One region of the Cytobacillus sp. EB106-05-05-XG126 genome, then DNA from elsewhere that is predicted to be linked to it. Evidence: riboswitches for the same ligand, from Rfam matches in the RefSeq annotation. Region 1 holds a riboswitch; the other holds the start of a gene.
The links. Region 1 has a riboswitch for S-adenosylmethionine ahead of AC3WTL_RS06995 (O-methyltransferase). Riboswitches for the same ligand answer to the same signal wherever they lie in the genome.
Positions count from the first base shown of each region.

Region 2: it holds a riboswitch for S-adenosylmethionine, as region 1 does, so the genes downstream of both, metK (methionine adenosyltransferase) here and AC3WTL_RS06995 (O-methyltransferase) in region 1, are expected to answer to the same signal.

Region 1 is NZ_JBYTDU010000001.1:1,405,162-1,409,395, forward strand. Features, by position in the region: gene pdxR (MocR-like pyridoxine biosynthesis transcription factor PdxR) at 1-757, shown strand, start outside; gene AC3WTL_RS06990 (PH domain-containing protein) at 788-1,171, opposite strand; gene AC3WTL_RS06995 (O-methyltransferase) at 1,197-1,775, opposite strand; SAM riboswitch class I at 1,882-1,988, opposite strand; gene AC3WTL_RS07000 (coiled-coil domain-containing protein) at 2,076-4,234, opposite strand, start outside.
Region 2 is NZ_JBYTDU010000002.1:10,177-14,410, forward strand. Features, by position in the region: gene pckA (phosphoenolpyruvate carboxykinase (ATP)) at 1-981, opposite strand, end outside; gene AC3WTL_RS10585 (thiol-disulfide oxidoreductase DCC family protein) at 1,200-1,574, shown strand; SAM riboswitch class I at 1,680-1,795, shown strand; gene metK (methionine adenosyltransferase) at 2,110-3,306, shown strand; gene asnB (asparagine synthase (glutamine-hydrolyzing)) at 3,602-4,234, shown strand, end outside.

The DNA.
Region 1 (4,234 bases):
ATGTTATCCGATTTCTGTGGATGAGGAAGGATGCTGTGTGCCTGATGCTGATGAGCCTGTAAAATTATTATATACCACACCTGCTCATCAATATCCTACCGGTACAATTATGTCTATTGCCAGAAGGATTGAGCTATTAAATTGGGCAATCAAACAGGAAGCATACATTATCGAGGATGACTATGATTCTGAATTTCGCTACAAAGGGGCACCAATCCCAGCTTTATCCCATCTCGATTCAGCCGGGCGGGTACTGTACTTCGGCACCTTTTCAAAAACATTGCTGCCATCACTTCGGATCAGCTATATGGTTATGCCAGCAGCCCTGAAGCAGGACTTTGAAAAATTTAATGCTTATCAAAAGTCTGCTGTTTCAAGAATCGATCAGAGAGCTGCTGCAAAGTTTATGGAAAAAGGATTTTATTTATCCCATATCGCAAAAATGAGAACTTTATATAGAGCTAAAAGGAGCTGTTTAATAGATAGCCTGGCAAAGCATCTAGGAGAAAACTTTGACATAATTGGAGATACAGCAGGTTTGCATATCATCGTGACATTACCAGAAGGATTGAATGAATCTAAAGCAATTGAACTGGCAAAGTCGGCGGGAGTTGAAATCGATGCTGTTTTACATATGTATCATCTTCACAAGCCAAACAATCAAGTGATGATTGGATATGGCGCCCCCTCAATGGACGAGATTGAGAGAGGAGTCCAATTAATCGCTAATGCATGGAAAAGTTATCTTAGCCTTTAGACTAAGTCAAATATTCAACTAAAAGAGCTCTTATCTTACAGGATAACGCTCTTTTAGTGAAGTGGTAAACAGGCTCATCTTTTCCTTAACAGCCACCATAAAATCAAACAAATTCATCCCCTGGATTTGCTGGAATTTGTACAAGTCTTGCTTATAGTACATATGAATATGTTTCCCGGTGATCCCCCTTTTTTCTTCAATGGAAGTTATATGGCTATACGCAAATTCTTCAACTAATTCATTGTTTGTTTCTGATACCGGGATTCCATAGAATAGCAGTCTTTTGTTCGTTGCTGCAAATAAGCCTGCCTGCGGTGCTAAACAGTAATGTGCAACTAATGAACAGCTTAAACATTCAATAATGTTTTCACCTTCATGCAATACATTTTTAACCTGATTTTTAATGTTGTCCATGGAACTCCCCCTCATATTTCATCTGTCAAACCGCTGTCTTAACTGCCAGTATCAGCCCAGTAGACCAATCCAATTCTGTTATGTCCAGGTCAGGTCTGTCCTGCAGAGTTTTTAGAAGTTTAGTTGCTTTGATCCGAAATTCTTCAGGCAATTTCTGCTGCGGAAACACATCATGAATCACATAAAAACCGCCGATATTTAAATGATCCAGGGTTTTGTCCAGAAGCTCGAATTTCCCCGGCCATGTATCTGCAAAAATAAAATCGAACCCTTCCGACAGGTTTTGAATAAAAGCTGCTCCGTCCTCACAGCAAAATGTAATTCTGCTGTCATTCCCGAGGTACTTTCTCGCGATCGATTGCACTGTCGGATCTATGTCAACGGTGGTAAGCTTACTGCCTTCATCCATCCCATCCATGATCCATGAAGCAGACGCTCCCGTACCTGTTCCCAGCTCCAAAAAGCTTCCTCCAGATTTAGAGGCTGCCAGCCCCTTCAGTAAAAATCCTGTTTTTATATCACATGACTGCCCGAAGCCGAGCACATCTGATTCCTGTAATATCCTCGAATATGCTTCCGGTACCTGTATAACGCCGTTTTCCATTTTGCCATTCCTCCTCTTTCTTCGTTCTAATCTAAACCAAGCTCAAATTATAAAAGAGCATCAAAAAAAGGCCTCTTTATAAGAGGCCTTTACTTATCAAAACGACCTCTTATCTCCCAGAGCGTCAACTCTGTTGGAATTAGCACCTTCCTGACATAATCAGGGGTTGCTGAGGCTTCGCAGGGCCAGTCCCTCCACCTCTCTGGATAAGAATTTGTATAAAATTTATATTTTCAACCAAGTATTGCATAGTTTCTGCCAAATGGCAATACTTTAACTCTTTTAATCTATTTCAAATTTTTAATGAACAGCTTCCTCCCCCTGATAAATCCTAAAAGCCGGAACAATCGTATCCGACACAATTTCTTTCCCCTTTTCACGGATGAAGTCCAATTTATAGTACGCTTCGAATCTCTGGCTGATTTCTGTTTTTACCAATTCAGGCGGAGTGACGACGATGAATTGGAACTTCAGCTTATGGGCTACAGCGAAAATAGGATCAAGCACATGGGCAGAAGCAGCTTGGCCGAAAGGATTATCACAGACTAGCGGAACCCAGCTTTGATCGGTTTCACTCTTGACCGAAAGAAGCATCATCATCATAACCATGCGGGCAGATAGCTTTTGACCGCCGCTTCCATCAGATTTCTTCTTCGAACCCTGGTTGATCGTCTGCCAGGTCGAATAATGCTCACGCTGCGGTTTACCGTACATGAATGCATTGTCTGTACGCATGTTATAAACCAGGAGCTCCGGATAGCGATTTCTGAGGGAAACAAATAAAATTTGCTCATCACTGATAAGCTGTTTGATTTCCTGATCAAGCACCGGATTATTATCATCAATCATCTCAAATCGCTTCGTAATTTTATTAATGGCTGAAACGAAATGCTGTTTCAGTAAAGGTTCGACATCTTCCGCTTTTTTAGGCAGGATATCTTCTTTAAGCTGGACGAGCGGAAAAGAACCCCTTTCATTCTTAAGCTTCATTTTCGCAATCATCGAGCGAATTGCCTCTGAAATGCTCATTACCTTCATGCTTGCCCTGCTTGCCCAGAAGTTTTGCGCCTTTTCCGCCCGTTCTTTGTCGCGCTCCAGCTGCTCCAGACCGCTCTGAGAAAAGCGCTTCATGTTTTGGACGACACTTTGAATATGCGCATAATGCCTTGTATCCATATGATCAAGCGTAGTTAAGACTTCATTCTTAAAGCGGATTTCCCAATCCTTGCCTTCAATAGCAAGCTTTAAATTTCTTAGTGATTGTTCAATCTTCGCATGCTTCTCTTGCCCTTCATCCTGAATAGCCTGATGTTTTTCACTCCAGGATAGGGTGCTTTGCTTTCCTTGATTCTTAATTTTCTCTATGTCTTCATCTGTAAATGCGGCCGCTTCCTCTTTAAGAATGACGGATAAATGCAATTGATCTTTTTCAAACTCAGTTATGCTTTGTTCTGCCTCTTTTTTGCGTTCTTCCGTTTTCTTTATTTCTGCATTTGTCTGTTTGGTCTGGTCAGTAATTTCGATCGTCTTCACTTCCAGATCAAGCTCTTCCCATTCTTCAGGCTTTTGATCATGCTTGGCCACTTTTTTTGAGGATTTTTTACGCTGATCCATTCCATGCTTTAAGGAGGTTTCAGCAATGGTTACGGTCTTTTCCTGCTCACGCTCTTCCTTTTCTGCTGCCTTTGTTTCCTTTGCAGCTGCCTGTACCATATTTTCCAAAATACTTATTGGTTCATCCGGTACAGAAGCGTCCTTCCACTCTTCATTAAGAGCATGAAGTTTTTTCTCCAGCTTCCTTTGCTGCTTTTGTTCGGATTCTCTTGTCGCCTGAATCGCGAGCAGTTCACTGGCTTGTTCTTCTTTTGATTTTTGCAGCTGTTTAAGCTCCTCAATGCTGCCATTGATTTCTTCTAAAATATAGGGTGATAATCGCGGAACCTCCTCAGAAGCTTCTGCTTTCTCAGCGGCTGGAAAAGCAGCACCGTCTATAAAGAAGCCGATCTTCTTAATATTTTGCTCGGCTGACAGCTTCCATTCCAGATAGGTCTGGCTCCACTTTTCCTGAAGGTCAGTGATGGTCTGAAGCTCGTTTCCCAGTTCATTCTGCAGCTTTTCGAAAACTTCCTTTTGTTTCTCTTTTTCCTGCTTTACCCGTTTATTTTCCTGATGCATTGACTTTTCACGGTCAAATTCCGTTAAGTATTCCGCATCTTTAGATAGCTTTTCAATCTTTTTCTTCGTCTTTTCCAGCTGTTCTCTAAGTCCTAGCTGCAGCTCTTTTTCTTTTTCCTCCTGCACGATGATAGCCTGCAATTCCGTTTCCCTCGAAAGCAGGGCTTCCTTTTCATGAAGAAGTACTTTTTCGATATCAATGGCAAGTTCATGGGAAAGGAATCGGTCGATTTCTTTTATAATACGGCGCAGCGCTGTTTCTGTTTTTTCCAACTCTGCAAGTG
Region 2 (4,234 bases), on a different contig from region 1:
GATGGCCTGAAGCTGGTATGCCGCACGTGTATTTTCAGTTAAAGTGCTGTCATCGTAATCTGCAACCCGGGTTTCGCTGTTTACCACCACATTTTCCAGCACAGCTCCAAAGCGGATTGCATCAAAAATTTGCGGTTCTTTTTCACGGGATAAGTTGATGCATTTCGCGTAGCATCCGCCCTCAATATTGAAGACTCCATTCGCAGACCAGCCATGCTCGTCATCACCGATCAGCTTGCGGTTCGGATCTGCAGATAAAGTTGTTTTTCCAGTTCCGGATAAGCCAAAGAATAAAGCCACATCACCTTCACGTCCAACGTTTGCTGAACAGTGCATCGGAAGGATTCCGTTTTCAGGAAGCATATAGTTCATAACAGAGAAGATTGACTTTTTCATTTCTCCTGCATATTCTGTTCCGCCAATTAAAACAGTGCGGCGCTCGAATGAAATGATAATGAATGTTTCGGACTTTGTGCCGTCAACAGCAGGGTCTGCTTTGAAATTTGGAGCAGAAATGACTGTGAACTCTGCTTGATGATCCAATAGCTCGTCTTCTGCCGGGCGAATGAATAACTGGTGTGCAAAAAGGTTATGCCAGGCATATTCATTGATCACCTGGATAGGCATGCGGTGTTTTTTATCAGCACCTGCGAAGCCTTTGAAAACAAATACTTCTTCTTTTTCTTTTAAGTAATTGATTACTTTATTATAAAGATTAGAGAATGCTTCTTCAGAGATTGGCTGGTTTACGCTGCCCCAGTCCATTTTATCTTTATTTGATGCTTCTTCAACAATGTATTTATCTTTAGGGGAACGCCCTGTATACTTTCCTGTGGTAGCGCGTACAGCCCCAGTGGAAGTAAGGGACCCTTCATTGCGGTTTAAAACTTTTTCCACAAGCTGAGGAACGGATAATTGCACTTGAATGTTGCTGCCATTTAATAATTCACTCAATTCGTTTGATATGCTTACAGAGTTCATCTGATGAATACCTTCCTTTTTCCCGATTTTTTTATGAAAGTGATTACATCTCGAAATTAGTATAACACATTGAAATGATTAGTCTATACTATTACGAAACTTTTTTGTCTCTGTTATTAAATTGTCACAATTGGACAAGTAATCCACTTTAATCGCCTTATAACCGATATATGCTATTATAGAAGAAAGTGTTAATTTTACCATGGGACTGATCTAAAATGAAGACAATTGCCCTATATGATGGAACATGCTCTTTATGCAAGGAAACAAAGAGAATCCTTAAAAAACTCGATTGGCTGAATAAAGTGGAGTGGATTTCCCTGCAGGAATATGAAAAAGAGCCTGGGTCTATCTCATTTTCCAGACACGATTTGCGGAGGGAGCTTCATATTATTACCCCCTCCGGCAGCGTGATAAAGGGGTACTATGCGGTAAGGAGACTGCTGTTCCTCTTTCCTGCATCCTTTTTCATCAGCATCTTTTTATATGTACCATTCACTGCAATTCTCGGTGATCCGGTATACAAATGGATTGCGAAAAACAGGCAAAAATTTCTAAAGAAAAAGTGTGACGATGGAAGCTGTTCTCTGTAAGGGGGAAGCTTACATTTTTAAGCCGAAATTTAACGGTGAAAAATAATCAAAATCTGTTGACATGGTTCGATAAAATACGGTATGATTCAACCTTGAACGGATACTCTCTTATCCCGAGCTGGTGGAGGGACAGGCCCTATGAAACCCAGCAACCTGCTAAAGGCAATAATCAGCAAAGGTGCTAACCTGACGCAAGGACGTAATTCCTTGAACGATAAGAGTGAAAGGCGCGAATCGATTTGCTTTCAACCTTTTCACTAATGAGAAGGTTTTTTATTTTGCACAGGCAATGGGATGAACGGCTTTTGGAATGTACTATTTATGTGAGTTTTTGGCATGCTTATGAATCATGGATACCTGGCATTCTTGCCGGCGCTGTCTATTTTTCTAATAAAAACTCCATGTTTATTTCATACTACTAAGGGAATGAGTTCCGTATCAAACAGAGATCCATGAAATGACAGGGAAAAATTATTTTTCCGCTTCCCCATTTCTTATTTCTCGCTCAATTTTCTATTTATAAGGAGGAAGCCAGATGTCAACAAAACGTCGTTTGTTTACTTCTGAATCAGTTACTGAAGGTCATCCGGATAAAATCTGTGACCAAATTTCTGATGCAATCTTAGATGCGATTTTAGCTAAAGATGCGAATGCCCGTGTTGCTGCAGAGACTTCTGTAACAACTGGACTTGTATTAGTTGCAGGTGAAATCACAACATCTACATACGTAGATATTCCAAAAATCGTTCGTGAAACGGTAAAAGAAATCGGTTATACCCGTGCTAAATATGGTTTCGATTCAGAAACATGTGCAGTTTTAACTTCCATTGATGAGCAGTCTGCAGATATCGCAATGGGTGTTGACCAGGCACTTGAAGCACGCGAAGGGCAAATGAGCGATCAGGAAATCGAAGCAATCGGTGCAGGAGACCAGGGCTTAATGTTCGGTTTTGCCTGCAACGAAACGAAGGAGCTTATGCCTCTTCCGATTTCTTTGGCACATAAACTTTCCCGCCGCCTGACTGAAGTTCGTAAAGAAGAGATCCTTCCTTACCTTCGTCCGGATGGAAAAACTCAGGTAACGGTTGAGTATGATGAAAATGACAAGCCTGTCCGAATTGACACAATCGTTATTTCTACTCAGCATCACCCTGAAATCAGCCTGGAGCAAATCCAGCGCAACCTGAAGGAACATGTTATTAACCCGGTTGTTCCAAAAGAACTAATCGATGAGAATACAAAGTACTTCATCAACCCGACTGGACGTTTTGTTATCGGCGGACCTCAAGGGGATGCTGGTCTGACTGGACGCAAAATCATTGTTGATACCTACGGCGGATATGCACGCCATGGCGGCGGCGCTTTCTCCGGCAAGGATCCTACGAAGGTTGACCGCTCTGCTGCATATGCCGCACGTTATGTTGCGAAGAACATTGTAGCAGCCGGTTTGGCAGAAAAAGTGGAAGTTCAGCTTGCTTATGCAATCGGTGTGGCACAGCCTGTTTCAATTTCTGTTGATACATTTGGAACCGGTAAAGTGGATGAAGATGTATTAGTTGATTTAGTAAGAAAGCATTTTGATCTTCGCCCTGCAGGAATTATTAACATGCTTGGCCTTCGCCGCCCAATTTACAAGCAGACAGCTGCTTACGGACATTTCGGACGTACAGATGTTGACCTTCCTTGGGAGCGTACTGACAAGGCAGAAATTCTTCGTTCTGAAGCTGAATAATAAATTTAAAAGTGGGAGTTGCATTTACTATGTAACTCCCGCTTATTTTTTTGCGTCTTTATACATATAGGGTGATAATTCACTTTTCGGTCTTTATGCTCTTTAGTCGTTTATAATTATATGTTATCGTTTAAACTTCGGATAATGGCTTAATTTTCCGCACATATTTTTTTTATAATCCACGTGCTAATTATAAATGATTAGTGGTAGTATTATAGGGTATGTTTTCTAAGACAAAGAGCCGTTAAGGCTATATCTAAATATCGAGAATAGAATGGAGTAGGTGACGTACATAATGTGTGGTTTTATTGGTTGTGTACATGAAAAAGCACAAAATTACCGTGACGCAGATAAAGAACAATTTCAAAATATGAATGATATCATTACACACCGGGGTCCGGATGACTCAGGATACTATTTTGATGATCATATTCAATTTGGCTTCCGCCGGCTTAGCATTATCGATATTGAAAGCGGACACCAGCCGCTGACTTACGAGAATGAGCGTTATTGGATTATCTTTAATGGTGAAATCTACAACTATGTGGAACTACGTGAAGAACTTCTCAAAGCTGGCTTAAGGTTTGAAACAAGCTCAGATACAGAAGTCATCATTGCCCTTTACAGCCATATGAAAGAAAAAGCTGTTGAAAAATTGCGCGGTATGTTTGCGTTTGTCATATGGGATAAACAGGAGCAGTCTTTATATGGAGCCAGAGATCCATTTGGGATTAAACCTTTCTTTTATTACGATAAGGGAGACCGCACGTTCTTTGGATCAGAGAAGAAGAGCATTCTATTGGCACTTCAGAATGATGTATTAAACTATGACTCCCTGCAGCATTATCTGACCTATCAGTTTGTGCCTGAGCCAAACACAATGTCAGAGGGAATCCACAAGCTGGAGCCAGGCCATTATTTTACTAAA